4 regions of the Allobosea sp. BIWAKO-01 genome follow, and region 1 is predicted to be linked to each of the others. Evidence: predicted binding sites of a transcription regulator. Region 1 holds the regulator's gene; each other region holds the start of a gene.
The links. The regulator LexA, encoded in region 1, represses DNA repair genes until DNA is damaged. The targets are predictions, from matches to a motif close to TGTTCNNNNTGTGTTCNG.
Positions count from the first base shown of each region.

Region 2: recA (recombinase RecA) is a predicted target of LexA. The motif match lies at 4,145-4,162, and genes of this name have one in related genera.
Region 3: BIWAKO_RS26100 (ATP-dependent helicase) is a predicted target of LexA. The motif match lies at 4,212-4,229, and genes of this name have one in related genera.
Region 4: BIWAKO_RS18135 (ATP-dependent helicase) is a predicted target of LexA. The motif match lies at 4,167-4,184, and genes of this name have one in related genera.

Region 1 covers NZ_BCQA01000001.1:5,036,132-5,043,350, reverse strand. The annotation lists gene BIWAKO_RS23655 (patatin-like phospholipase family protein) at 1-404, opposite strand, end outside; gene BIWAKO_RS23650 (anthranilate synthase component II) at 532-1,149, shown strand; gene trpD (anthranilate phosphoribosyltransferase) at 1,163-2,176, shown strand; gene trpC (indole-3-glycerol phosphate synthase TrpC) at 2,184-2,993, shown strand; gene moaC (cyclic pyranopterin monophosphate synthase MoaC) at 2,990-3,478, shown strand; gene BIWAKO_RS23630 (molybdopterin molybdotransferase MoeA) at 3,475-4,686, shown strand; gene lexA (transcriptional repressor LexA) at 4,768-5,472, shown strand; gene BIWAKO_RS23620 (hypothetical protein) at 5,466-5,885, opposite strand; gene BIWAKO_RS23615 (ComEC/Rec2 family competence protein) at 6,010-7,219, opposite strand, start outside.
Region 2 covers NZ_BCQA01000001.1:4,052,142-4,059,360, reverse strand. The annotation lists gene flhB (flagellar biosynthesis protein FlhB) at 1-1,005, shown strand, start outside; gene cckA (cell cycle histidine kinase CckA) at 1,081-3,582, shown strand; gene BIWAKO_RS18875 (hypothetical protein) at 3,640-4,119, shown strand; gene recA (recombinase RecA) at 4,286-5,332, shown strand; gene alaS (alanine--tRNA ligase) at 5,512-7,219, shown strand, end outside.
Region 3 covers NZ_BCQA01000001.1:5,592,381-5,599,599, forward strand. The annotation lists gene ligD (non-homologous end-joining DNA ligase) at 1-1,041, shown strand, start outside; gene BIWAKO_RS26090 (DUF1236 domain-containing protein) at 1,153-1,569, opposite strand; gene BIWAKO_RS26095 (hypothetical protein) at 1,692-1,943, opposite strand; gene BIWAKO_RS26100 (ATP-dependent helicase) at 2,122-4,194, opposite strand; gene BIWAKO_RS26105 (DNA topoisomerase IB) at 4,311-5,324, opposite strand; gene BIWAKO_RS26110 (hypothetical protein) at 5,355-5,579, opposite strand; gene BIWAKO_RS26115 (fumarylacetoacetate hydrolase family protein) at 5,759-6,475, opposite strand; gene BIWAKO_RS26120 (ABC transporter substrate-binding protein) at 6,647-7,219, shown strand, end outside.
Region 4 covers NZ_BCQA01000001.1:3,898,025-3,905,243, reverse strand. The annotation lists gene BIWAKO_RS18155 (class I SAM-dependent methyltransferase) at 1-518, opposite strand, end outside; gene BIWAKO_RS18150 (BtaA family protein) at 515-1,765, opposite strand; gene msrB (peptide-methionine (R)-S-oxide reductase MsrB) at 1,927-2,367, shown strand; gene BIWAKO_RS18140 (acyl-CoA dehydrogenase family protein) at 2,426-4,081, opposite strand; gene BIWAKO_RS18135 (ATP-dependent helicase) at 4,200-6,575, shown strand; gene BIWAKO_RS18130 (GNAT family N-acetyltransferase) at 6,698-7,144, shown strand; gene BIWAKO_RS18125 (50S ribosomal protein L11 methyltransferase) at 7,176-7,219, shown strand, end outside.

The sequences.
Region 1 (7,219 bases):
ACGACCTCGAATTGAGGCCTGTCGCCGCGTGCGCTCCAGCCCTTCAGGAAACCCGCGCCATAGGCTCCCTCTCCGCTCCCGCCCGAAATCGCGAGGAATGTTGCGGCCGCCTGGCATTTGCCACAGCCCGAAGCAGCGATCTGCCGGTATTGGATATCGAGATATTTGCTTGTGGTGGGGACGACAGCATCCCCCCAGAAGCGGATCGAGCCGAATCCGACGACCTCGGCCGCCGACAGGCCTTCCGCGGGCAGAGCTTGCGGTCGTTCCCCGGAATTGCATGCAGCCAGGCCGAGCAGCGCGGAGGCCAGCAGCACGTGCCTGATCGCCTTGGCCCGACGCAACATCGCCCTGCCCCACACACCGGACGCCCCCGCAGGATTGCGCAGTCTCTTCACCGCCATCTTGTCGCCAGCACACCCGCGTGCGCAATCGCGATGGAGCCACGCTCCGACAATAACTTGACCACTTGCCCCCCGAACGGGCATGACCACCTTGCCATCATCGCGACCGGAGATCTCGTTAGCGGCAATGCGTATCCTGCTGATCGACAATTACGACAGCTTCACCTGGAACCTCGTCCACCTGATCGGCGGGCTTGGGGCGGAGGTCGAGGTTCGCCGCAACGATGCCCTTACCGTAGAAGAGGCGCTGGGCGGCGGGCATGACGCGATCGTATTGTCGCCAGGTCCCTGCACCCCCAATGAGGCCGGCATCTGCCTTGACCTCGTCCGCCAGGGTGCCGAGAGGAAGCCGATCTTTGGCGTTTGCCTCGGCCTGCAGACCATCGGTCAGGCCTTCGGTGGCGAGATCGTGCGCGCGCCGCTGCCGATGCACGGCAAGATCTCGACCATCAGCCATCACGCCCGCGGCCTCTTTCACGGCATCAACGGGCCGATCCAGGCGACGCGCTATCACTCGCTCATCGTGGCACGAGAAAGCTGCCCGACCGAGCTGGAGATCGAAGCCGCGACGGAAGACGGGCAAATCATGGCGCTCTCGCACCGCTCCCTGCCGGTGCATGGCGTGCAGTTCCACCCCGAGAGCATCGCCTCCGAACAGGGTGCGACGATCCTGCGCAATTTCCTCGGCCTGGCGGAACGATGGTCGCAGACACAGGACCGTGCCGCCCTTTCCGAAACAGCCTGACGTCGAAGAACCCATGGACGATTTCAAACCCTTCATCGCCAAGGTGGCGACCGGCGCCTCACTCTCCCGCGAGGAGGCGCGCGATGCCTTTGACACCATTCTGTCCGGCGAGGTCACCAATGCGCAGGCCGCCGCCTTCTTGATGGCGCTGCGCGTCCGTGGCGAAACCGTCGAGGAGATCGCCGGCGCGGTCAGCGCCATGCGCGGCAAGATGCTGCCGGTGAAAGCGCCGGCCGGCGCGATCGACATCGTCGGAACCGGCGGCGACGCTTCGGGCTCCTATAACGTCTCGACGCTGGCCGCGATCATCACCGCGTCCTGCGGCGTGCCGGTCGCCAAGCATGGCAATCGCGCTGCCTCTTCGCGTTCCGGAGCGGCCGACGTGCTCACCGCGCTCGGCGTCAAGGTCGGGCTCGAGCCCGCGGGCACGGAGCGCTGCATCGCTGAGGCCGGCGTCGGCTTCATGTTCGCACCGACCCATCATGCCTCGATGCGGCATGTGGCGCCGGTGCGCACAGAACTCGGCACCCGCACCATCTTCAACCTGCTCGGGCCGCTCTCCAACCCGGCCGGCGTCAAGAGGCAGCTCGTCGGCGCCTTCTCAGAGACCTGGCTCGAGCCGATGGTGCGCGTGCTATCTGCGCTGGGCTCCGACCGCATCTGGGCCGTGAACGGCTCCGACGGCCTTGACGAGATCACCACCACCGGGCCGACCCGCGTCGTCGCGCTCGACAAGGGCAAGATCGAGAGCTTCTCGATCAGCCCGGACGATGTCGGCCTGGCCCGTGCAAAGCCCGAGGATCTGCGCGGTGGTGAACCGGCGCAGAATGCCGAGGCGCTCCGCGCGGTTCTCGACGGCAAGATGACGCCCTTCCGCGATATCGCCGCCTTCAATGCCGCCGCCGCGCTCGTCGTGGCGGGTCAGGCCGGTGATCTGCGCGATGGCCTCGCCCGCGCGACCTCGGCGATTGACAGCGGCAAGGCCAAGGCGACGCTGACCGCACTCATCGCCAGCTCGAACGCGTGAGCACGTCATGAGCGACATCCTCGCCCGCATCGAGACCTATAAGCGCCAGGAGATCGCCGCTGCCAAGGCCGCGGTTTCCCAGGCGGAGATCGAGCAGCGCGCCCTGGCTGCCGACCCCGTGCGTGGCTTCACGGCCGCGCTTGCCGCGAAACACGCGGCCGGCAAGCCTGCATTGATCGCCGAGATCAAGAAGGCCAGCCCATCCAAGGGGCTGATCCGCGCCGATTTCGACCCGCCATCGCTGGCACGCGCCTATGCCGATGGCGGCGCGGCCTGCCTGTCCGTGCTGACCGATGCCCCCTCTTTCCAGGGACAGCCGGAATTCCTGCAGCAGGCGCGTGCGGCGAGCGGCCTGCCCGCCCTGCGCAAGGATTTCCTGTATGACCCCTATCAGGTCTTCGAGGCTCGCGCCTGGGGCGCCGACTGTATCCTGATCATCATGGCTGGCGTCGATGACGGGACAGCCCGCGCGCTGAACGAGACGGCAAAGTCACTCGGCATCGACGTGCTGGTCGAGGTTCACAACGAAGCCGAGCTCGATCGCGCCCTCGAGCTCGACAGCCGCTTGCTCGGCATCAACAATCGCGACCTGCGCAGCTTTGCCGTCGACCTCGCCGTCACCGAGAGACTCGCACCGCGCGTCCCCGCGGACCGCATCATCGTTGGCGAGAGCGGCATCTTCAGCCATGCCGACGTCGCTCGGTTGCAACGCGTCGGCGTCGACACCTTCCTCGTCGGCGAGAGCCTGATGCGGCAGGACGATGTCGCCGCTGCGACCCGTGATCTCCTGACCGGTTCTGCGCGCAGCGCAGCATGAGCAAGCTCAGCCATCTCGACGCCAGCGGCCAGGCCCATATGGTCGATGTCGGCGACAAGGAGGAGACCTCGCGCATCGCTGTCGCCGAGGGCTACGTCGTCATGCAGCCAGCAACCCTGGCGATCGTGCGCGATGGCGATGCCAAGAAGGGCGACGTGCTTGGCACAGCGCGCCTGGCTGGAATCATGGCTGCCAAGCGCACGCATGAACTGATCCCGCTCTGCCACCCGCTGCTGATCAGCAAGATCAGCGTCAACCTCACCTTGGACGAGGCATTGCCGGGGGTGCGCGTGAGCGCCGAGGTCAAGATGAAGGGACAGACCGGCGTCGAGATGGAGGCGTTGACCGCTGTTGGCGTCGCTTGCCTCACAGTCTACGACATGGTCAAGGCAGTCGACCGGGCGATGCGGATCGAGGGCATCAGGCTCGTCCACAAGTCAGGTGGCAAATCCGGCACCTTCGATCTCCCGGAAACTGCGCGATGAGCCTCACGCCCGTCCCCGTCGCCCTGAAAGCGCTTATCGACAGCGTTCCGGCACCGACACCAGCAGAAACTCTGCCACTCGCACATTGCGTAGGGCGCGTGCTCGCCGCCGACCTGCAGGCGCTTCGGACCCACCCCCCCTTTGCCAACTCAGCAATGGATGGATACGCCGTTCGCGCCGAAGATACTGCGCCGGCAAATGAATTGCGTGTCATCGGCGAATCGGCTGCCGGTCGCTCCTTCTCAGGGATGGTCCGCTCCAATGAGGCTGTTCGCATCTTCACCGGTGCTCCAATTCCGGAGGGCGCCGATACGATCCTGATTCAGGAGAACGCGGACGGCGTCGGCGGCACGACGATCCGCGTGCGCGAGGGCGCCGAGCGCGGCAAGTTCGTTCGTCAGGCAGGATTGGACTTCTCCGAGGGCGAGGTGTTGCTTCTCGCCGGCAGCCGACTCGAAAGTGCGAGCCTCGGCCTCGCTGCAGCCATGGGCCACCCCACGCTCACTGTGCGTCGCAGGCCACTGGTCGCAATCCTCGCGACCGGCGACGAGCTGGTCCAGCCGGGCGAGCCGGTTGGCCCCGACCAGATCGTCGCGTCCAACAGTTTTGCGCTCGCCGCGCTGGTCGAGCAGGCCGGGGGCACAGCGCTCGATCTCGGGATCGCCCGCGATGATCATGCCGACCTCGCCGACAAGATCGGCCAGGCACGGAAGGCCGATGCCGATGTGCTGATCACCCTGGGAGGGGCCTCGGTAGGTGAGCACGATCTCGTCCAGGCAGCGTTGATTGGGCAAGGCATGGCGCTCGGCTTCTGGAAAATCGCCATGCGGCCGGGCAAGCCGATGATGATGGGCCGCCTCGGCCGTATGGTCGCGCTCGGCCTGCCCGGAAACCCCGTCTCGTCCATCGTCTGCGGGCATCTCTTCGTCGTTCCGCTGCTCAGGGCCCTCCTCGGCGTGCCGGAACCTGAGCGCGATCTGAGTGAGCCCGCAATCGTCGGCAGAGATTTGCCGGCAAATGATGAACGGCAGGACTATATGAGGTCGGAACTGATCCTCACCCCGGAGGGATGGCTGGCAACGCCCTTCGCCAAGCAGGATTCATCCATGCTGGCCACTCTCGCCCGCGCCGATGCGCTGCTCATTCGCGAATCATTTGCTGCGCCGGCAAACAAAGGCGACGGCTGCCGGATCATCCGCCTGCGCTGAGGGCGCTTGCGGAACACAACGCGAACCTGTATGGTGTTCGTGCTTTGTTTCGATTCCGTGCAAAGAGCGCCGGCGGGGACCATGCTGACACGCAAACAGTTCGAACTGCTTCGTTTCATCCAGGAACGCCTGCGCGAGACAGGGGTCCCCCCCTCCTTCGACGAGATGAAGGACGCGCTCGATCTGCGCTCCAAGTCCGGTATTCATCGCCTGATCATGGCGCTGGAGGAGCGCGGTTTCATTCGCCGCCTGCCTAATCGGGCCCGGGCGCTCGAGATCATCAAGCTGCCCGAGGGGGCTGGCGGCCCTCAGGCGACGCGCGGGCGGTTCAACCCCTCCGTCGTCCAGGGTGGCCTTGGCAAGGTCCGGCCGATCGCACCGCCCCCGGACGAGGATGTGCGCTCCACAGTCGCGATTCCGGTCATGGGGCGGATTGCCGCCGGTACGCCGATTTCCGCCATCCAGAGCCGCAGCCATAGCGTGGCCCTGCCTGCTGACATGCTTGGCCCCGGCGAACATTTTGCTCTCGAGGTGCGCGGCGACTCGATGGTGGAAGCCGGCATTCTCGACGGCGATACCGTGGTGATCAAACGTCAGGACACGGCCAATACCGGCGATATCGTAGTGGCCCTGATCGATGACGAGGAAGCGACGCTGAAGCGGCTGCGCAAGCGCGGCTCCTCGATCGCTCTCGAAGCTGCCAATCCTGCCTATGAGACAAGGGTGCTGGGACCGGACCGCGTCAAGATTCAAGGCCGCCTGGTCAACCTGATGCGGCGCTACTGAAGCGGCTCGTGCTCTTCGACAGCCACCAGCGGCAAAGCCGGCGAAGGCCCTGGCGGGGTGCTTGCAGGCCGCTCCCGCTTGCGGCTCCAGGGACGATCGACACCATCCTGCTCTGATAGATGTGCGCGCCAGCCGCCCTTGTGGCCGACAAGTGCGGTCGCGCCATCGCGCGACAATGCCCTGCGGTCGATCAGTCGTGCAGCGCACGGAGCGTTCCACGGAATCGGCGTAATGACGAGATCGGCGCGCCGGCAGTCCTCGACGATGGCCAGGCGATCACGTGCAAAGGCAACGCTTCGTCCTTCCTTGCTGCGGACGACACAACCCAACGTGTCGCAGGCCGCGCCGTCCCGCAGGCTGTTGTCGTCAGGCCGGCGATTATCGCCATCTGCGTTCAGCCATTGTTGCAGCACGAAGCGGCTCGGTTGCCCCGCCAGGTCATGCGACCATCGCCCCCGCGGACCAGGATCCCGGAACCATCGCGTTCGATCAGGATGTCGGGCCTGTCGGGCTTCGCCGCCACGACCAGTCCCGCGATCAGGGGGCGACGGCCAGGAAGCGTAGCGGTGTCGTCCAGAGCGTGATCCAGAGAAGCGCGGCGGCAAAGCATGCGAGCGCCGCCGTCCCGAACGCAGGAATGATCACTGCGGAGTGGTCGAATCCCGCAACCCAGCGCGCGGATTGCAGCACATAGTCCGAAGCGACTCCCATAAGCGCCCAAGCCGGCCAATCCAGGCCGAAGGGATAGGCGAGTACGCCGAAGACCGCCGCAGGCATGACGATCAGGGAAACGAAGGGCAAGGCGAGCGCATTGCCGAGCAGGCCGAAGGGGTTGAAGGTCTGGAAGTGATAGGCACCAAAAGGTGCGGTTGCGACCGTCGCCAACACGGTCGTGACCGTGAGGCCGACCACCGCGACCCAGATTGGCCGTAGCGGCCAAGGCAGGTTCGCCGGCGCCTCGGAGTGGCCGCGATCCTCCCAGCGCTCGGCAAAGGCGATCAGCGCCGCGACAGCACCAAAGGACATCTGGAAACTCGGGCCAAGCAGCGCGTCAGGCTCGCGCAGCAGGACGATCATCGCAGCGAGCTCCAGATTGCGCATGCTGAGCGCCGGGCGATCGACGAGGATCGCACCGAGCATGACCAAGGTCATGATCAGAGAGCGCACCGTCGCGACTTCGGCTCCAGAGAAAATGCAATAGGCCGTGGCGCCGAGCATCGCGGCCAGGGCAGCGAGCTTCTTTACGGGCCAGCGCAATGCCAGCGTTTGCGATAGCGCCAGCAGGCCACGGACCAGGCCGAAGATCGTGGCGGAGGCCAGCACCATGTGAAGGCCCGAAATCGAGATGATGTGATAGATGCCGGCTGCACGCAGGTCGATATTGGTCGCCTCAGTGATGAGGCCGCGCTTGCCGGTAACCAGCGACGCCGCCATCGCGCCTGCCTGCCCTCCCCCGATCCCGGCGATACGCTCCGTCAGGGCATTGCGCGCCCGGTCGACCATCGCGCGAATCTGAAGCTCGAGCGGTGGCTGCGAGGGTGGTGGGGCGAGCGTGATCTTTCCGGGAATGGTCCCGACCGCCCCAAGCCCTCGGAAGAAGGCGTCGCGCCCGAAATCGTAGCCGCCTGGCCGCACCGGACCGGGCGGCGGCAGGAGGCGCGCGAGGGCGACGATGTGATCGCCCGGCGAAACCGATCCGCCCTTGACGTTGACCCGAACCCGCCGTGGCAGGCGTTCAGGCTCCACC
Region 2 (7,219 bases), 980 kb from region 1:
GCGATCGAGAAGGGCGACATCGCCCGCTCGCAGGAGATTGGCACCTTCTTCGTCCTTTGCGGTTTCACGCTGGCGCTGCTCGTCGGAGCCGGCTGGTCGGCGAGCAGCGCAGCGCTTTCCCTGCGCTCCTTCCTGATGAACGCGCATCAGGTGCCCTCCAGCGGCGAGGCCTTCTTCAACGTCACCAGGCAGGGCGTGATGACGGGCTTCATGGCGCTCGGCCTGCCCTTCGCCTTCATCCTCTGCGCCGGGCTTGCCGGTGCGTTGATCCAGCACAAGCCGCTCTGGACCTTCGAGCCGCTGATGCCGAAATTCAGCCGGATCTCGCTGATGGCGGGGGCCAAGCGGATCTTTGGCAAGGAGGCCTGGGTCAATTTCGCCAAGGGCCTCGCCAAGATCCTGCTGATCGGCACCGCCGTCGGCCTGACACTCTGGAAGGAGCACGACCGGCTCGAGAGCTTCGCGCAGATGAGCGTCGCCGCGATGCTGCCGGCGACGCTGTCGTTGACGATCAAGCTAATGGTAAGCGTGCTCGCGCTCTTTGCGGTGATCGCGATCGGCGACTTCGTCTATCAGCGCTTCAGCTGGTACCAGCGTCAGCGCATGACCAAGCAGGAGCTCAAGGAGGAGTTCAAGAACTCCGAAGGTAATCCCGAGGTCAAGGCGAAGCTGCGGCAGATCCGCGCGCAGCGGGTCAGGAAACGCATGATGGCCGCGGTGCCCAAGGCGACCGTGATCATCACCAACCCGACCCACTTCGCCGTCGCGCTGCAATACGAACAGGGCATGGGCGCGCCGCTCTGCCTCGCCAAGGGCGTCGACGCGCTTGCCCTGAAGATCCGCGAGGTCGCGGGCGAGCATCGCGTGCCGATCGTCGAGAACCCGCCGCTGGCCCGCGCGCTCTATGCGACGGTCGATATCGACGAAGAAATTCCTGTCGAACATTATCAGGCCGTCGCCGAAGTCATCGGTTACGTCTTGCGCCTGAAGGGTAGGCGCGCCTAACTCGCAATCTGCGCGACCTGCGCGCTAAGCCTCTCGCTGGCGGCGAGGAGGCGTGAAACGGGACGGACCAGCCGCATGAGCGGAACCACGGCGACAACCGCGATCGATCGCTCCGACAAGCCAGGCCGTATCGGCCTGATCCTGCTTGTCGCCGGCTTGCTCGTCGGAGCCGCGATCGCGCTCGGCTTCATCGCCAATGAATGGGCGCAGCCGCTGATCCTGGGCCTGCTGGCCTTGCTTTCAGTGATCGGTGTCTTCGGCCTCTTTGCCTTTTCCATCGGCCTTGTTCAATTTTCGGGCCGCGCAGCGCGCAACGACCTGACCAAGGCCATCGTCGACAGCGCCGATGACGGCGTCGTCGTCACCGAGGGCGAGAACCGCATCGTCTACGCCAACGAAACCTATCTGGCGCTTGCCGGAGCGCGCGGAGCCAGCGACATCAAGCCGGTCGAGCGCCTGTTCACCGGCCGCCCGGAGGTCTCGGAAGCGATCTACCGTTTGGCGACCGCCGCGCGCGAAGGCCGCCGACTGGCGGAGGAAGTCCGGCTCGAGCCCGCCCTCAATGGTCGCGACACGGTCGGCTGGTATCGAATCCGGGTTTCGCCTGTGCGCCGCGAGGGCAAGGCGGCCATGCTCTGGAGCGTCTCCGACGTGACGCCCGAGCGTGAGCGTCAGGAGAACGCCTTCCAGGAACTCCAGCACGCGATCGACTATCTCGATCATGCGCCGGCCGGCTTCCTCTCGATCGACGCCGATGGTGAGGTGCCCTATCTCAATGCCACGCTCTCGGGCTGGCTCGACTATGACCTCGCCCGCTTCGGCTCGGGCGGACTGCATCTCGACGACATCGCGACCTCGAACGCGGCTGCCCTGATCCAGGCCATCCGCGGGCAGCCGGGCGATGTCCGCGTCGAGGTCCTCGATGTCGATCTGCGCCGGCGTAATGGCACGACCCTGCCGGTCAGGCTGCATCATCAGGTCGCCTTCGGCAGCGACAGCCGCGCTGGCCCCTCGCGCACGCTCGTGCTCAACCGGACAACCGGCGAAGCCGGGTCCGACGGGCGCAGCGATGCCGAAGTGCGCTTTGCCCGCTTCTTCCACTCGACGCCGATGGCGATAGCGACCGTTGACCGCAACGGCGCGATCCTGCGCTCCAACGCCGCCTTCACCCGGCTGACGCAGCAGGGCCGCCAGCCCGCCACGATTCAGGATCTTGTCTCGCCAGGCAGTCTTGACGAGGCGCTCGCGGCGACCATGGCGGGCAGCAGCGATATCGCCCCGCTCGATGCCAATATCTCGGGCGAGGACGGACGCTCCGCCAAACTCTATCTCTCTCCGGTCGCAGCGACCGAGGACAGCGATGGTGAGCGCGCCATCGTCTATGCGCTGGAGACCACCTCCGAGCGTAAGCTCAAGGACAATATCGACCAGGCCCAGAAGATGCAGGCTGTCGGCCAGCTCGCCGGCGGCATCGCGCACGATTTCAACAACGTGCTCCAGGTCATCATCAACGCGTCCGAGTTCCTGCTCGCCAGCCACAAGCCGACCGACCCGTCCTTCCCGGACATCATGCAGATCAAGCAGAACGCCTACCGGGCCGCTTCGCTTGTCCGGCAGTTGCTCGCCTTCTCGCGACGGCAGACCTTGCGGCCACAAGTGCTCGAGCTCGGCGATGTGCTCTCCGATCTCTCGTTGATGCTGAAGCGCGTCGTCGCCGACAAGGTCTCGCTCGACATTCGCCAGGGTCGCGACCTCTGGTCGGTCAAGGCCGATCTCGGTCAGCTCGAACAGGTCATCGTCAATCTCGCGGTCAATGCGCGCGATGCCATGCAGGACGGCGGCAAGCTGCAGGTCCGCACGCGCAACGTCGCAGCGGAGGAATGCGCCGGTTTCGGCCATCAGGCCCTGCCCACCGCGGACTATGTCATGCTCGAAGTCGAAGACAGCGGCACCGGCATCCCGGCCGAACATCTCGACAAGATCTTCGAGCCCTTCTTCACCACCAAGGAGGTCGGCAAGGGCACGGGCCTCGGCCTTTCCATGGTCTATGGCATCGTCAAGCAGACCGGTGGCTTCGTCTTCGTCGATTCGACCCTCGGCAAGGGCACGACCTTCCGCATCTTCCTGCCACGTCACGTGCCGACGGAAGAGGAGATCGCCGCCGACAACGCCGCCAAGGAAGCACCCAAGAAGGTCGCAGCCGATCATACCGGCGCCGGCGTCATCCTGCTGGTCGAAGACGAGGACGCGGTGCGCGCGCTCAATGCCCGCATGCTGATCTCGCGCGGCTATACCGTGCACGAAGCGGCCTCGGGCGTGGAGGCCCTCGATATCTTCCTCGAGCATGACGGCAAGATCGATCTCGTCGTCTCCGACGTGGTCATGCCCGAGATGGACGGCCCTACCCTGCTTGGCGAGCTGCGTCAGCGCAACCCGGCCACCAAGGTCGTCTTCGTCTCCGGCTACGCAGAAGAGGCCTTCCGCAAGAACCTGCCGGAAGGCGAGCAATTCCACTTCCTGCCCAAGCCCTTCACGATGAAGCAGCTGGTCGAGACAGTGAAGGCCGCTATGAGCTGAGCCGCAAGGCTGCGCGGGCAGCCAGGCGCGGCGTCCACGAACCAAGCGGGCAGCGCGGTGTCAGACGGGAACTCACGCAGATATCTGATCCTGCTTCTCGTCCAGACCCTGTGTGCGATCATCGTGCTCGCCAATGTGCGGGGCATTTTCCTCCTGCTGATCCACAATATCGGAACGGTTATGACTGCCCCTCTCGGCAGCGCGTTGCAGACCGCGCTCGCGGTCCTGATCGGCCAAGCCTGCTACTGGTGGCGCCTGCGCCATGTGACCATCCCCGCCACCTATGGCGGCCTGGTGATCGGCCACTTCGTCTCCTTCGCAGCCAGGATCGGCTTCATCTTCGGCGGCGCTCTGTTCTCGCTCTACTATCTGCGGCACGTCCCGGAGCTCGATCTTGGCTATCTCGATCTGAGCTGGCGCGGGGCGCTCCTCATCGCCGTCATCTTCGCGCTCTACTGCTACACGCTGGAGCTCGAGCGGCTCGGCAACGCGATGCAGATCCGGGCCATGCAGGCGAAAGGCGACAGCCGGGTTTGAACAGCCCTGCGGAGAGGCGACGAATGAGAACAAAAAAAGAACTTGAAGACAGGAACAAACCGTGACCATATTTGCTCACGGCGCACATTGAGAAGTGATCGCGCCCCTGCCATAAGGAGCGCACGTTGTGAATCAGGCAAATCTCCGGCTCGTGGAAGGCTCTTCGATGGACAAGGCCAAGGCGCTCGATGCGGCGCTCTCGCAGATCGAACGGGCTTTCGGCAAGGGCTCGATCATGCGCCTGGGCAAGAACCAGCAGGCGATCGAGATCGAGACCATCTCGACCGGTTCGCTCGGGCTCGATATCGCGCTCGGCGTCGGCGGGCTCCCCAGGGGCCGCGTCATCGAGATCTACGGACCAGAATCCTCCGGCAAGACCACGCTTGCGCTCCACACCATTGCTGAAGCTCAGAAGAAGGGCGGCGTCTGCGCCTTCGTCGATGCCGAGCACGCGCTCGACCCGGTCTATGCCCGCAAGCTGGGCGTCAATCTCGATGATCTTCTGATCTCGCAGCCCGATACCGGCGAGCAGGCGCTTGAGATCACCGACACCCTGGTTCGCTCCGGCGCCATCGACGTGCTGGTGGTCGACTCCGTTGCGGCCCTCACGCCCCGCGCCGAGATCGAAGGCGAGATGGGCGATGTTCAGCCCGGCCTCCAGGCACGCCTGATGAGCCAGGCCTTGCGCAAGCTCACGGCGTCGATCTCGCGCTCGAACTGCATGGTCATCTTCATCAACCAGATCCGCATGAAGATTGGCGTGATGTATGGCTCGCCCGAAACCACGACCGGCGGCAACGCCCTGAAATTCTATGCCTCCGTGCGCCTCGACATTCGCCGCGTCTCGACGCTGAAGGAGCGCGACGAGGCCACCGGCAACCAGGTCCGGGTCAAGGTCGTCAAGAACAAGGTGGCGCCGCCCTTCAAGCAGGTCGAGTTCGACATCATGTTCGGCGAGGGCATCTCGAAGGTCGGCGAGCTGATCGACCTCGGCGTCAAGGCCGGCATGGTCGAGAAGGCCGGCGCCTGGTTCTCCTTCGACAGCCAGCGCCTCGGCCAGGGTCGCGAGAACGCAAAATCCTTCCTCAAGGCCAATCCTGACGTCGCAGCGCGCATCGAAGCCACGATCCGGCAGAATTCCGGCCTCGTCGCCGATCGCATCCTCGATGAGGCGACACCGACCGACGATGATCTCGACGAGGGCCAGGCCTGAGCCCCATTCCGCGCCAGCGGCAGAGTATTTTCGCCGGGCGGCCCTTCGGGGCCGCCCGTTTCTTTTATGCGCCAAGGCCTTGTCACGGGATTTCTGGACAGGCGCAAAGCCGCTGACTAGAACCGATCCCAACCAGCAGGCCCGCCCGGCCACCATCCTGAAGCAGAGTTTGAATTGCGATGAGCGGCGTCAACGAAATCAGGTCCACCTTCCTCGATTACTTCAAGGCGAACGGCCATGAGGTGGTGCCATCGAGCCCGCTCGTGCCACGCAACGACCCGACGCTGATGTTCGCCAATTCGGGCATGGTGCAGTTCAAGAACGTCTTCACCGGACAGGAAAAGCGCTCCTACCAGCGCGCCACGTCAGCGCAGAAATGCGTGCGTGCCGGCGGCAAGCACAATGACCTCGACAATGTCGGCTACACCGCGCGCCACCACACCTTCTTCGAGATGCTGGGGAATTTCTCCTTCGGCGACTACTTCAAGGAGCAGGCGATCACCCACGCCTGGACGCTGGTCACGCGCGAATTCGGCCTGCCGAAGGAAAAGCTGACCGTCACGGTCTATTCCGAGGATGACGAGGCGCACGCGCTCTGGAAGAAGATCGCCGGACTTTCGGATTCGAAAATCATCCGGATTCCGACCTCGGACAATTTCTGGCGAATGGGCGACACCGGCCCCTGCGGCCCCTGCTCCGAGATCTTCTACGACCATGGCGACCATATCCCGGGCGGCCCTCCCGGCTCGCCCGATGAGGACGGCGATCGCTTCATCGAGATCTGGAATCTCGTGTTCATGCAGTATGAGGAGGCTGCCGGCGGCATCCGCACCAATCTGCCGCGTCCCTCGATCGATACCGGCATGGGGCTGGAGCGCGTAGCCGCGGTGCTCCAGGGCACGCATGACAATTACGAGATCGACCTGTTTGCGACCCTGATCCGCGCCATCGCGGACATGACATCGGTCTCGTCCGACGGACCGATGAAGGCGAGCCACCGTGTCATCGCCGACCACCTGCGCTGCTCTGCCTTCCTGATCGCCGACGGTGTTCTGCCCTCGAACGAAGGCCGCGGCTACGTCCTGCGCCGCATCATGCGTCGCGGCATGCGCCATGCCCAGCTGCTCGGTGCCAAGGAGCCGTTGCTTCACCGGCTCGTGCCGGTCCTGACCCGCGAAATGGGCCAGGCCTATCCCGAACTGCTGCGTGCCGAGGCCCTGATCACCGAGACGCTGAAGCTCGAGGAGACCCGTTTCCGCACCACGCTGGCGCGCGGCCTCTCGATCCTCGACGACGCCGCCAAGGATCTCGGCGCCGGCCAGAAGCTGAAGGGCGACGTCGCCTTCACGCTTTATGACACCTATGGCTTCCCGCTCGACCTGACCCAGGATGCGCTCCGCGCCCGCGATATCGGCGTCGATCTCGACGGGTTCGACGCGGCGATGCAGCAGCAGAAGGCGAAGGCGCGCGCCGCTTGGTCCGGCACCGGCGAGGCTGCGACGGAAAAGCTCTGGTTCCCGCTGCGTGACCGCGTCGGCGCCACCGAATTCCTCGGCTACGATACCGAGACGGCCGAGGGCGTCGTCACCGGGCTGATCCGCGACAATGCGGAGGTCGAGAGCCTGAAGGCCGGCGAGACCGGATTCGTCGTGCTCAACCAGACCCCATTCTATGGCGAGTCCGGCGGCCAGGTCGGTGATACCGGCGCGATCACCGGGGCGGGCTTCGCCGCACAGGTTTCGGATGTGCAGAAGAAGCTCGGCGATATCTTCGCCCACGCGGTCAAGGTCACTTCGGGCGAAATCAAGCTCGGCGCACCGGCTGAGCTTACAGTCGATCATGCGCGCCGAGCCACGATTCGCGCCAACCACTCCGCAACCCACCTGC
Region 3 (7,219 bases), 560 kb from region 1:
TCGCGGTCCGGCCCCGGTTCAGAGGCGTCGAAGGGCGCGATCGTGTCGCCCGCTGCCATACCAGTGGAGGCCCGTCTCCCTGACGACAGCACGGAAGACGACGATCCCATGCCGCGGCATGTCGAACCATGCCTTGCCAGTGAGGCGGCAAAGCCGCCCAAGGGGTCCAATTGGTCCTTCGAGGTGGCATGGGACGGCTACCGGCTTGCCGTCCATATCGAGCCTTCGCGCGAGGTGCGCCTGATGACGCAAGATGGCCGGGACTGGACGGCCCGCTTTCCCGCAATCGTGGCGGCAGCGAAGCAGATCGTCGTCGACAGTGCCATCCTCGATGGCGAGGCCGTCATGCTCGACCGAAGCGGAAAATCGGATCTCGCAGCGTTGGAGCAAGCGCTCGGCGGGCGTGACGGCAACGGCAGCGCCGAACTCGCGGTACTGTTTGCCTTCGATATTCTCTACCTCAATGGACAGGATCTGCGGCATCTGCCGCTCTCGCAGCGGCGCGAGGTCGTGGCCGATGCAATCGACGGCGCCTCTCCCGGTATCCTGCTCAGTGAGGATGTGATTGCGGACGGAGAGGCATTCTACACCCTTGCCTGCAAGCTCGGCCTCGAAGGCATCATCGCCAAACGTCTCGATGCGCCCTATCGCTCCGGCCGCGGTGGCGAATGGCTCAAGATCAGGTGCATCCAGTCGGAGCGCTTCGTCATCATCGGATATGAGCCTTCGATCGGCTTTGGAGGAATCGGCAGGTTGCTGCTCGCTGCGGAAAAGGCCGAAGGCCTGGTCTATGTGGGCGGGGTTGGCAGCGGCTTCACCGAGGCGTCCGGCGCGGCCTTGAAGGCGCGGCTCGACGCGAGACTCGTTCCGCGACCACCCCTGGCCATCCAGCGGACAGCCGCGCGCTGGGTTTCGCCCGTGCTGGTTGCCGACATCGAATTCCGCGGTTGGACTGATGACGGGAAGCTTCGCCACGCAACCTACAAGGGCCTGCGCGACGAAACCGGCGCTGCGAAGATCTTTCGGTTCGATGACGCGTAGGAAACAGGCCCCTCGCTCGCTTGCTGCGCCCCTGACATCGCGTTCGCCTGGCAGCAAACGGCCCGCCAACCGAAACCGCTGGCGGGCCGAACGCTTGGACGATTGTGCTGATCACTCGATGATCTGAACGATCCGGCGGGTGCCGGGTTCGACCAGCACAGTGCGATTATTCACAACCGTATAGCGGTACTGGGTCGCGCCATACTCGCGCGGCACTTCGCGATAGGTCACGCCCTCATTCGGGAGGACGGTGCCGACCGCGAGCGGCTCGGCATAGGTGTAGGACGGCACGCGCTGCTCGACCACATAGGTCTTGAAGCGGGGAGTGTTGTCGCCGACGATACCGCCCACGACAGCGCCACCCACGCCGCCGACGACAGCACCGACAGGACCGCCGACGATGGCTCCGCCCACGGCGCCTGTTGCCGCACCGGCTGCTGCGCCACCCTGCGCGCCCTGCGGATTCTGGGCGAATGACGCGACGGGCACGAGAATCAGGGTCGCGGCGAGAGCAAGTTTCTTCATCATCACAGATCTCCTTCGCTGAGGGTTCTGTGTTCAGGAACGGGCTCGATTCCGGTTTGTTCCACCGATCGGCGTCCGGACGTCGGCGTTCAGCGAGAGGCCGCCTGCGCCGCGAACGGCCGCAATCAGGTCTCGGCCTGGGTCACCCCAAGCTTTTGCCAGAGCTGTTCCCTGTCCATGCAGGAGACGTCGTAGGTGACCTGTCGGCCCTTGAATTCCGGTCGCTTTCCGAACTCCACCGTCATCGAGCGCGCGATGTCTTCGATGCGGGCTTCGCAGGCCTGCACCGTTGTGAAACCCAGTTCGCTGATCCGGGCGGCGGTGCAGGTCGCTTCGCCGGAAATGCAGGCAACAATGACCATCGTGAAGGCATCCATGGAGGCACTCCGCGTGAAATCGTGTCAGGTCAGCCAAGAAGGCTGGGGCCTCAGGGTTACCGAGAGCTTAAGGAGGACAAGCAAAATGCGGGCCTGCACCGCCGACCCTGCCCGATTGCGTGCCTTGTGTGATTGCATCGACTTCCCGAAGACCGCAATTCACCTTTCGGCCGATGCCTCAGCGCCACATGCCTTTGAGCCGTGCCGAGACGTCGATTCTCACCGCGCTGCGGGGTTGCAGCGCGGCCTGAGCCGGCTCGATGGGCCAGGTCGCCTGCTCGAACAGGTGCAACAGAGCGTGCGGGATGAACCGCGTGCGTGCGGCGTAGACATGCCGATCCCCGCGCGCCGCCTGGCCATGGGTGAAGAAGCGCTGCGGCACGACCAGATGCAGGTCGTCTTTGGCACGCGTCATCGCAACATAGAGCAGCCTGCGCTCCTCCTCGATCTCGGCGGTTTCCCCGACAGCAAGGTCACTGGGAAGACAGCCATCCACCGTGTTCAGCACAAACACCGACTTCCATTCCTGTCCCTTGGCGGAGTGGATGGTCGAGAGGATGAGAAAATCCTCGTCCAGCGATGGTGGACCCGCTTCATCACTGGTCGCGTCGGGCGGGTTGAGGGTGAGCTCGGTGAGGAAGCGCTCGCGGGACGGATAGCCCGACGCGATCTGCTCCAGCTGAACCAGATCGGCGCGACGCGTGGTGAAATCCTCGTGAATGCGCTCCAGGTGAGGGTCGTACCAGAGACGGGCCCGTTCGAGGTCCGCCGGCCAGCCTATCCCTGAGCGCAGCGCCCGAAATGTCGCGACGAAATCCGGCCACGCGTCGCCCGTGCGCGCCGGCGCAGACAGCCCCGCGAGGCCCGCTGCGAAATCATCTGCCGTGCCGGCCTGATCGAGCACGCGTTGCGCCGATGTCGGCCCGACGCCCGGAAGCAGCTGCAGCAAGCGGAATCCGGCGACCCTGTCGCGCGGATTCTCGACGAAGCGCAGCATCGCCAGCATGTCCTTGACATGGGCGGCATCGAGGAATTTCAGGCCGCCGAACTTCTTGTAAGGGATATTGCGCCGTGTCAGCTCGACCTCGAGCGGGCCGCTATGATGCGAGGCGCGAAACAGCACCGCCTGCTGCTTGAGCGCGTGCCCCGCCTCCCTGTTCTCCAGCACGCGCGTCGCGACGAAACGCGCCTGGTCTGCTTCGTCGCGAACATTGACGAGCTGGGGTTTGGCGGCCGACTGGCGATCGGTCCAGAGGTTCTTGGTGAAGCGCTCGCGGGCGAGTTCGATCACCCCATTCGCGGCCGCCAGAATGGGCTGGTTCGAACGATAGTTCTGATCGAGGGTGACCACCTCGGCCGGGGGGCTGAAGGTCTGGGGGAAATCGAGGATATTGCGGATCTCGGCGGCGCGGAACGAGTAGATCGATTGCGCGTCATCGCCGACGACGGTCAGCCCCTGGCCGTCGGGCTTGAGCGCAAGCAGGATCGAGGCCTGCAGCTTGTTGGTATCCTGATACTCGTCGACGAAGACATGGTCGAAACGTCCGCCCATCTCGGCGGCGAGGCTGGGCTCGCTTGCGGCCTGGGCCCAGCACAGCAGAAGATCATCGTAATCTAGGACGTTCTGGGCCTGCTTGGCCTCGACATAGGCTGAAAAGAGCTGCTTCAGCTCGCCTGCCCATGATGCACACCAGGGAAAGGAAGCCCCCAGCACGGCTTCAATCGGTTCTTCGGCATTGACGCAGCGCGAATAGATCGCCAGGCAGGTGCCCTTCTTGGGAAAGCGCCCTTCCGTTTTCGAGTAGCCAAGCTCGTGACGAGCGAGGTTCATCAGGTCGGCGCTGTCCTCGCGGTCATGGATCGTGAAATGCGGATCGAGCCCAAGCTCGGGCGCGTAATCCCGGAGCAGCCTTGCTCCCACGCTGTGAAAGGTTCCAGCCCAGGTCAGCGCGTCGGTCATGACGGCGGCCCCCTCGCCCAGCACATCGCGGGCGATGCGCTCAACCCGCCTCGCCATCTCGGCTGCGGCGCGTCGGGAAAAGGTCAGCATCATCATGCGGCGCGGATCCGCGCCGTTCAGGATCAGATGCGCGACACGGTGCGCGAGCGTGTTGGTCTTGCCGGATCCCGCCCCCGCGATCACCAGCAGGGGGCCCGGCTGCGTGCCGACGCCGTGCTCAACCGCGCGGCGTTGCGCGGGGTTGAGCTTGTCGAGATAGCTTGGTGGCGCCAGCGAATCGAGAGCGAACATGTCTCATATTCGATCATTTTTCGCGTTTTGTTCGCAACGCAAAAGATCGGGAATGGGGCAGCCGTCCCCCGATGGCAGGACCGGCTTCGACCTGATCATGCGGCGGCGCTGCAACCTCACCCAGCCAGCGAGGCGAGCGCCCGCTCGATCCGGGAGCAGCCGCCCCTGGCGCGCGCCTTCTCGAAGGAGGCCGCAAGCGAGCCGTTGGCATAGGACTTCACCACGATCGCGTGGACATAGCTCTTGCGCACGACCGCAGGCGTGTTCGCCAGTTGCTCCGAGACGGCGCGCATGATCGCGGCAAGCTGCCGTTTCTCGCTGCCGTCGCGGATCATGATCTGGCTGGAAAGCAGCAGCTCCGCCGCAGCCGCGTTGCCCGCCAGCATCCGCAGATCCTTGGCGCTGATGGCGAGCCCTGAGACCTCGCGGAGATAGGCGTTGATGTCGGCGGCATGGACCGGCATCACCTTGCCGTCCTCGTCCCGGTATTGCAGCAATCGCCGGCCGGGCAATTGCGCGATCCGGGCAAGTGCTCGGGCGAGCGGGCCATCCTGCCGCGAGCACGCGATCTGCTTTCCACTCTTGCCACGAAACAACAGGTCGATCCGCGAGGCCGTCAACGCGACATGGCGCTTGAGGAGTGTCGAGGCCCCATGGCTGCCATTGCTCCTCGCATAGGCCTCGCCGCCAACGCGCAGATGACAGCGGTCGATGATGGCGACCGCGCAGGCCAGCGCTTTCCGGCGACAGAGCAAACGCGTCTTCAGATCATCGGCGACCGCCTTGCGCAACCGGGGCAGCGCCTCGATCAGCAGCCGCAGTCGCTTCAGTTTACGGCGTTCGCGGACCCGCTCCCATTCGGGGTGATAGAGATATTGCAGCCGCCCGGCCGCATCCCGCCCGATCGCCTGGAGATGGGCGCGCGGATCGGCCGCGATGCGGACCTCGCGATAGGCCGGAGGAACCGCAAGGGAGCCGATCCGTTCGAGCAATCCTGAATCCCTGATCGGCACGTCGGACGCGTCGAGATAGGAAAAGCCCTTGCCGCGTCCGACCCTGCGGATCGTCAGATCCCCGGGATTGACGATTCGCAGCCGCCCCGAGGCTCCAGATGGCTTGCCCGCGGCCATGACCCTACTGGCTGCCCAGCGTTTCCCGCGTCATGCCGCTTCCCGACGGTTGTGATAACGTCGCACGAGGTCATCGGCGTGGGCCAGATCAGCCTGCGTGAAGGCCGGCACCGGATCCGTGAGGATCGCGGCGAGGATTTCCGCGTCTCGCTGGCCATTCGCGATCACAAAGGCCAACGCATCCCGCGTCTCGCGTTCGGCATGAAGCTGGGCCACGAGGGCCGCAATCAATCTATCCTTGGCCGATAGCTGCATGGCGAAACCTCCCGAGGAAGCTTCGCATGAAACCCCGCCAGGCGAGCGCTTGTTCCGTTCAGGGCCGATCGGTCGGCGAGATGCGCCCGAACCTATCCATCCATGGGCGCCGGGCCAGGAGCCAGGCAGGAGGGCGATCCAGCCGGAGAAACCGGCAATCGAGGATCGCCCCCTCTGTGTCAGGCGGCTATGGGCGACGCGCCGATCGTGACGGTGAGCGCGCCGAGGCTCTCGATGCTCCCGACGAGAACATGGCCGGGAAGCACTGCGCCAACGCCATGCGGCGTGCCCGTCATGATCACATCGCCGGGCTCGAGCGAGTAATATTTCGAGAGTGTCGCAATGATCTCGGGCGTGCGCCAGATCATCAGGGACAGATCGGAATCCTGGCGCGCGACACCATCGACCTCGAGGCGGATCTTGCCCGTCGACGGGTGGCCCACCTGTTCGACCGGATAGATCGGGCCGCAGGGCGCCGAGTGATCGAATGATTTCTTGAGCTCCCACGGGATCCGCGGGCCGTCAGGCGTGTCGAGCAGCTTGCGGCGGGTCATGTCGAGGCAAATGCCGTAGCCGAAGACATGCTCGAGCGCTTCGTCCTGCGGGATGTTGTAGCCGCCGGACTTCATCGCCACCATGAGCTCGAGCTCGAAGTGAAAATCGTCCGTCATCGGCGGATAGGGAACGATGCCGCCGCTCTGCACGACCGCATCGGCCGGTTTCTGAAAGATCAGCGGGAAATCGCGGGTCTCGTCGCCGCCCATCTCCCTGACATGGGCGACATAGTTTCGACCGACACAATAGATCCGCCGGATCGGGAACCGCTCTGTTGAGCCCTCGATGGGCAGCGACTGGAGGGCCGGCGCCGGAACGGCGAAGTCTGCGAGTGTCGTCATCTGGGAAGCCATGCGCTGGGTCACGATCGGGACAGCATATGGGCCGTGGCGCACCTGTCCAGATAAATCTGCATATTTTATCTTACATGATAATAATCTGAATTTATTTGACACCCATGACCGATAATGCATCGTTCGTTCATCCGTATCAGAAAAACCCAGGGGAACGGGATGAAACGTAGGCAGTTCATGGCAGCGGCGGCGGGCCTGCCGCTTGCGCTTGCAGCGTCGCGTGTCCATGCGCAGGCGCAGGACGAACTCACGATCGTCTATCCGAGCCCGGGCGGGCTGGGCTATTTCGCCCTCTATGCCGCGATCGGCGAAGGTTACTTCGCCGAGGAGAAGCTCAAGATCCAGCCGCGCAGCGTCAATGGTTCGGCCCAGGCCATCCAGGCGCTGCTTGCGGGCCAGGCGCAGCTCGCCCATCCCGGCCCGGGGCCGCTGATGGCGGCGCGCGAGAGGGGCCAGGATCTGGTCTACATCTACAATTACTTCACCCGCAGCCAGTTCAACCTCGTCGTGCCGGAGGCTTCGGCGTTCCAGAAGCCCACCGACCTGAAGGGCAAGGTCATCGGCGTCGGCACGGCAGATGGGGCGGAGGTCGCATTCGTGCGCTCCATCTTCGACGCCGAGGGCATGAAGGAAGGCCAGGACTACAAGTTCATCACCGTTGGCGAGGGCGGCATGGCGGTTGCCGGCTTCATGCAGAAGGCGATCGACGCCTATGCCTCCGACACCGCCGGC
Region 4 (7,219 bases), 1.1 Mb from region 1:
TTGAGGACCGCCCTGAACGACGCAGGCAAGCCGGCCTGGTCGCCGAAATCGACGATATGCAGCGAACCGGTGGCCGTCAGCGTTCGCAGCGCCTGAGCGATCACTCCCCGCCAGGGCGGAATCATCGAGAGCGCATAGGAGATGACGATGCGATCAAATCCATCGCGCCCGAACAGGGCCGCCGCGTCGAAGCAGGTCGCGTCAGCCTGTGCCAGATGGATGCGCTCCGAGAGCCCCGATCTTGCCACGCTTCTCTCTGCCGTCGCGAGCATCTCGGCCGAGACGTCGAGACCGTAGCACTGCGTGCCGGGATAGGTCCGGGCGAGTTTGATCAGGTTGCGCCCGGTGCCGCAGCCGATTTCCAGGATGGCGCTGCGCGGCGCAGGATCGAGCTCGGCGATGAGCCGGTCCCGGCCAAGCAGATAGAACTTGCGGCTGGCGTCGTAGATATGGCGCTGGTGGCGATACATCCGGTCCATCAGGCCGGCGGCCTCGGTCGTGGCGCGGCCAGCGCTCATGCCGCCGCCCCCTGCAGCACATGGAGATGGAAGGCGCCATAGATCGACGAGCGATCGCGCTCTCCAAGCTCGCGGCTGCGCGCTTCCTCATAGCGCCATTGCCCGAGAATCGAGGCCGGCACCCGGCCAGGCAGAAGTCTCTCATCGGCGGCCGTCCGGAAGATCACGCGGGCGCCGGGTCGCGCCGTGCGCGTGATCTGCGTCCAGAGCGCCGTGAGATCCGCATCATTCATCCAGTCCTGGGCATCGAGCAGCACATAGGCATCGCAGCTCTTGGCAGGCTGGCTCTCGAGGTAGGCCGTGATCGCGCTCTGGTGATAGGCGACGCGGCCCGCCCGCTCTCGAACGGCCGCGAAATTCCGCCTTTCAAGATAGGGCGGCAACGATGCGTCCTCGTCCGTCGCATAGCCTCGTCCAAAGGCTTGCCGGGCAAAATAGTTCGACTTCAGGTCGAAGCCGCAGGCCAGCCTTTCGAGCCGGTGCCGGAGCACGCCGCGTATCCCGGCGTCGCCATCAGCCGCGAGAGCCTTGTACTGGGCCGGCGGGATGCCGAGACCATAGAGCGAGGCCGGCTGGCGCACCAGCCAACGCACCAGGGGCTTGTCGAAGACGGGAGCGATATGCCTGTCGAACAGGGCGCGCTGCTCGGCCATGTCGCGAGCCTGAAGCATCACGCGCGGATCGCAGCCGAGCGTGCGACCAAGGAGATGTCCAGCCCCGATGAAACGGCCGAGCAGGCCGTACCGGTAGAAATTGCGGGCAAAGACCTGGATGCGCCGGCGCCCGCTCAGACTGCGGCCTTCCCAATAGCTGCGAGAGACGCCATCGAGGCGTGGCGCGATCTCCGCGTCATAGAGCGCGACATTCGCCTGCGATTGCGCCTCGCCGAAAAAGCGCAGGAACTCCTCATGGCCTGCCAGGCTGTCGAGTGCGGCGAGCTTGAGCTTGCCGAGCGCGATATGGGCGCCATTCAGATCGACAGCGCTGATCTTCGCCGGGTTGGCCGTGAGATAGGACAGGATGTTGCAGGAGCCGGACGCGATCGCCACGACATGATCATCAGGGCGCAGGTCCAGCGCCTCCATGTCGACGACCGGGTCTTCCCAGATCTGCGGATAGACGAGCCCGGAAAAGGCCAGAGTGAACAGGCGTTCCAACATCCCCGCCCGCGACAGCGGCTTGCTGCGATGCACCGCCGTGGTCAGGCCCAATGTAGTTTCCCGCCGAACCGTACGCGCCGTCTGCATTCTTCGTTCCTCGCGCGGTCCGTTGCGATGGCGAGCCGACTAGAGGAGTCGCGTGACGGTTGGGTGACGCGCTTTGCGGATCAGCTATCCGTGAGGGCGGGCTGACGTGGAGCGCAATCATCCCCATATTCCGCCCGAAGCCTTTGAACGGGAGAATGACGATGGGACTGTCCGAACTGTTCGGCGGCAAGGCCAGGGAAGCCGGTGAGTTCGAATTCCAGCTGACCGACGAGGAGTGGCGCCGCCGCCTGACGCCGGAGCAGTACCACGTGCTGCGCGGGCATGGCACCGAGCGCGCCGGCTCATGCGCCTTGAATTTCGAGAAGCGCGCCGGGCGCTTCACCTGCGCCGGTTGCGGCAACCCGTTGTTCCAGTCCGGCAAGAAATTCGAGAGCGGCACGGGTTGGCCGAGCTTCGACCAGCCACTGGAGGGCGCGGTCGGGATCAGCGAGGACAATAGCTACATGATGCGGCGCACCGAGGTGCATTGCGCCCGCTGCGGCGGCCATCTCGGCCATGTCTTCCCTGACGGCCCGCCACCGACCGGACTGCGCTACTGCATCAACGGCGTCGCGATGGATTTCGCTCCGGCCGAGGCCTGAGCCAGTTGGCCGGCCGCGCTCCCGCTTCGGGAGGACGGCCGCTCTAAACTCGCGAGTGTTATTCCACGGCCGGGGCTGCCCGATGCGCCAGCGCGGCAGCGTCCACGGACGCCGGCAGATCGCCGAAATGGCCCGACCAGCGTCCCTCGAGCCGCGTCGCAATGAAGGCGTCGGCGACCATGTGGGGTGCGTGGCGCAGCAGCAGCGAGGCCTGCAGCGCCAGCGCCAGCCGCTCGACCAGCCGCCGCGCCTGTCCTTCGCTTCGCACCAGAATGGGTATCTCCGACTCCAGCGCGCTCAAATGCGCATCGAAGCGATTATCGGCGCCGGCCGCGCTTCGCATCTCCTCGATCAGCGCCACGAGAGAGCCCGGCTCTCGCTCCAGCGAGCGCAGCACATCGAGACAGATGACGTTGCCCGAGCCCTCCCAGACGCTGTTGAGCGGCGCCTCCCGATAGAGCCGGGCCATGGGGTTTTCCTCGATGAAGCCGTTGCCGCCATGGCATTCCAGGGCCTCGACCACCACCGCCGGCGCGCGCTTCGAGACCCAGTATTTCGCAATCGGCGCGCCGACCCGCGCCAGCAACCGCTCGCTCTCGCTCGCTTCCTGACGGTCGAGCGCCGCAAACAGCCGAAAGGCGAGCCAGGCTGCGGCCTCGGCCTCGATCGCAAGATCGGCCAGCACGTTCTGCATGATCGGCTGATCGATCAGCCCTCTCTGGAAGGCGCGCCGATGGGCCGCGTGATGCGCCGCCAGTGAAACGGCGAGCCGCATCTGCCCGGCCGACGCCGCCGCGATGTCCAGCCGGGAGCCTTGGTTCATGGCCAGGCCGGTGCGCAGGCCCCGGCCTGGCTCTCCGATCATCTGGCCGATTGCACCGCGGAATTCGACCTCGGACGAGGCATTCGAGCGATTGCCACATTTGTCCTTGAGCCGCTGGATCGCCACGCCGTTGCGCGAGCCATCGGGCAGCCAGCCCGGCACGACGAAGCAGGAAATGCCCTCGGCAGTTCGGGCCAAGGTCAGGAACAGGTCGGAATGCGGCACCGAGAAGAACCACTTGTGCCCGGTCAGGGACCATGTCCCGTCGCCATTGTCCTCGGCCACGGTCTGGGTCTGGCGCAGGTCCGAGCCTCCCTGCTTCTCGGTCATGGCCGTGCCGACGGTCGCCCCCGTCTTGGTCGAGGCTGCCGTCTGGCGGCGGTCATAGCGGTTGGAGCTGACCAGGGCGCCCCACTTGCTCCAGAGGTCGGGTTCCTGCCTCAGAACCGGGATCGCGGCATAGGTCATGCTGATCGGGCAGCAGATACCGCTTTCTCCCTGACTCCAGAGATAGGAGAGCGCAGCACGCGCCACCTGTGCGCCCGGGCCCGGCCAGTTCGATGCGAGCGAATGGGTTTCCTGCCCGATCGCGAGCCCCATCAGTTCGTGCCAGGCCGGATGGAACTCGATCTGGTCGATCCGGTTGCCGAACCGGTCATGCGTCCTGAGTTCGGGCGTGAACCTGTTCGCCAGTCGCGCCAGGTCCTGCACCTGCGCCGAACCGACAATGCGTCCTGCTGCATGCAGGCGCTCCGAGGCCCAGCCTGCATCGAAGGCGGTGGCCGCCGCCTGCAACACGGGATCAGCCGCGAAGGCGTCGTAATCGCACAGTATGGGAACCTGGTTCGTCACCTCATGGGTGGAATGGCGGGAGGCGATATCCACATTCATCGGGGCGCGTCCTGACGATCGGGCGAGCATTCAACGCCCAACAGCCTTATCCAGCAATCTGCGGCGCAACAGCCTATATTGCCCCTGGAACGAATCACGATCAAAGCGACCTGAAGCCTTGTCCGATCACACCACGTCCGCCCCTCTGCCCCGCCCCGGCGGCCTCGCCGCCCGCGCCGCCGCACAGCCGGCCGCCGGCTATCTGGCAGGCCTCAACCCGGAGCAGCGGCAAGCGGTCGAGGCCACTGACGGCCCGGTTCTGGTTCTGGCAGGCGCCGGCACCGGCAAGACGCGTGTGCTGACCACCCGTATCGCCCATCTGATCGCCACGAACCGCGCCTACCCGTCCCAGATCCTCTCGGTGACCTTCACCAATAAGGCAGCGCGCGAGATGAAGGAGCGCATCGCAAGCCTCGTTGGCCCCGTGGCCGAAGGCATGCCCTGGCTCGGCACCTTCCACTCGATCTCGGCCAAGATCCTGCGCCGCCATGCCGAGCTCCTCGATCTGCGCTCGGACTTCACCATTCTCGATACCGACGACCAGATCCGCCTGATGAAGCAAGTCATCACGGCGGCCGGGATCGACGAGAAGCGCTGGCCCGGCCGCATGCTGGCGGGCTTCATCGACAGCTGGAAGAACCGCGGGCTTGCCCCCAAGGACGTGCCGCCGGGTGAAGCCGGCGTCTTCGCCGGAGGCAAGGGCGGCGCCCTTTACGCCGCTTATCAGGAGCGGCTGAAGACGCTTAACGCAGTCGATTTCGGCGATCTGCTGCTGCACTGCCTGACGCTGTTCCGGGAGCATGCCGATGTGCTCGCGACCTATCATGAGCGCTTCCGCTACATCCTGGTCGACGAATATCAGGACACCAACACTGCCCAGTATCTCTGGCTGCGCCTGCTGGCGCAGGGCCGGCGCAACATCGCCTGCGTCGGCGACGACGACCAGTCGATCTATGGCTGGCGCGGCGCCGAGGTCGACAACATCCTGCGCTTCGAGCACGATTTTCCCGGCGCGGTCGTGGTCAGACTGGAACGGAACTATCGCTCGACCGGGCACATCCTCGCCACCGCCTCGAAGCTGATTGCCCGCAACGAAGGCCGGCTCGGCAAGACGCTGCGCACCGAGGATGAGGCCGGGGAGAAGGTCACCATTACCGGCGCCTGGGACAGCCAGGAGGAAGCCCGCCTGATCAGCGACGAGATCGAGGCGATGCAGAGCAAGGGCGAGAACCTTGCCGAGGTTGCCATCCTCGTCCGCATCTCCGCCCAGATGCGCGAGATCGAAGAGCGCTTCGTCCATGTCGGCGTGCCCTATCGCGTCATCGGCGGCCCGCGCTTCTATGAGCGGGCCGAAATCCGCGACGCCATGGCCTATCTGCGCTGCGTGGTGAGCCAGACTGACGACCTCGCCTTCGAGCGCATCGTCAATGTGCCGAAGCGCGGGCTCGGCGACGCAACGGTCCAGCTTCTGCACAACCACGCCCGGGCAACCGGCCTGTCGCTGCTGCAATCGGCCCGTGCCGTGGTCGAGACCGAGGAACTGAAGCCGAAGGCCCGCACCGCGCTGCGCGAACTGGTCGAGGCCTTTGCCCGCTGGTCGACCAAGGCCGAACACATGAAGCAGGGCGAGCTTGCCGAGCAGGTGCTGGAGGAATCCGGCTATACCGAGATGTGGCAGAAGGATCGCTCGGCCGACGCCGCCGGCCGCCTCGAGAACCTCAAGGAACTGGTGCGCTCTCTGGACGAGTTCCCCGACCTGCCGGCCTTCCTCGAGCACGTCTCGCTGGTGATGGATGCCGATGGCGGCGAGGCCGGGGCGCGCGTCAGCATCATGACGCTGCATGCAGCCAAGGGGCTCGAATTCGATACCGTCTTCCTGCCCGGCTGGGAGGAAGGCCTGTTCCCGAATCAGCGCGCGCTCGACGAAAGCGGCCGCGCCGGGTTGGAAGAAGAGCGCCGCCTTGCCCATGTCGGTCTGACCCGGGCCCGCAAGCGCCTGAAGCTCCTCTTCGCCTCGAACCGCCGAATTCACGGCCTCTGGCAGTCGAGCCTGCCGAGCCGCTTCATCGACGAGTTGCCGGAAGAGCATGTCGAGGTCGTGCAGGCGCCGTCGACCTACAGCCAGGGCGGCTACGGAGCCTCGCGCTTCGACCGGATGGAAAGCTTCGGCTCCTCCTACCAGACACCTGGCTGGCAGCGCGCTCAGGAGAATCGTGCGCGGAACGGTGGCGGCTCAGGCTTCTCGGACACCAGCGGCCGTGGGTTCGGCCAGGGTGGCTCGGGCTCGGGCCGGCAGCGCGGCCCGCTGCTGATCGAGGGCGAGTTGACCGCGAAATCAACCGGCAGCTCCGCTTTCGATGCCGGCGCCCGTGTCTTCCATATCAAATTCGGCCCGGGCTCCGTCGCGAGCGTCGACGGTAACAAGCTGACCGTCGATTTCGACAAGGCCGGCCGGAAGATGGTGCTGGACTCGTTCGTGCAGAAGGCGGGCTGAGCAAGCGCAGCCGTCATGTCCGGCGCGCCGATGCAGAGCATCGCCGAAGCGGTTATGCAGGCCCGGATTGCCCCGGTCCGGTTCCGCAGGAATGCCGGCTCCAAGCCAGCAGGATCAGCACGATGCCCGACGTCGCGGTCAATCTGACCGACACCGCCAATCCCGATCTCCACTCGGTGATCTCGCAGGGGCTGCGGGACTACAATGTCGAGATGGGCGGCGTCAGCGACCACACGCCACTGACGATCACCATCAAGGACGGCAGGAGTGATGAACTGATTGGCGGGCTGCTCGGTCGCACCTCGCTCGGCCTGCTGTTCATCGACCTGTTCTATGTGCCCAAGACCCAGCGCGGGTCGGGCCTCGGCACGCGCATTCTGCAGATGGCAGAGGCCGAGGGTTTTCGCCGAGGCTGCCGCAAGGCGGTGCTCTACACGCTCAGCTTCCAGGCGCCGGAGTTCTACAAGCGCTTCGGCTGGAGCGTCTTCGGTGAGATCGCGCTCGAACCGCCCGGAGCGACCCGCTATTTCATGACCAAGGACCTCGCCGCCCCTGCCGACGGCGCATGACATCCGCCCCCTGCCCTGCTATCCCGCCCGCATGCGTGAAGGTCTTCTCCCAGCCACGGTCGCGACCGTGCTCGA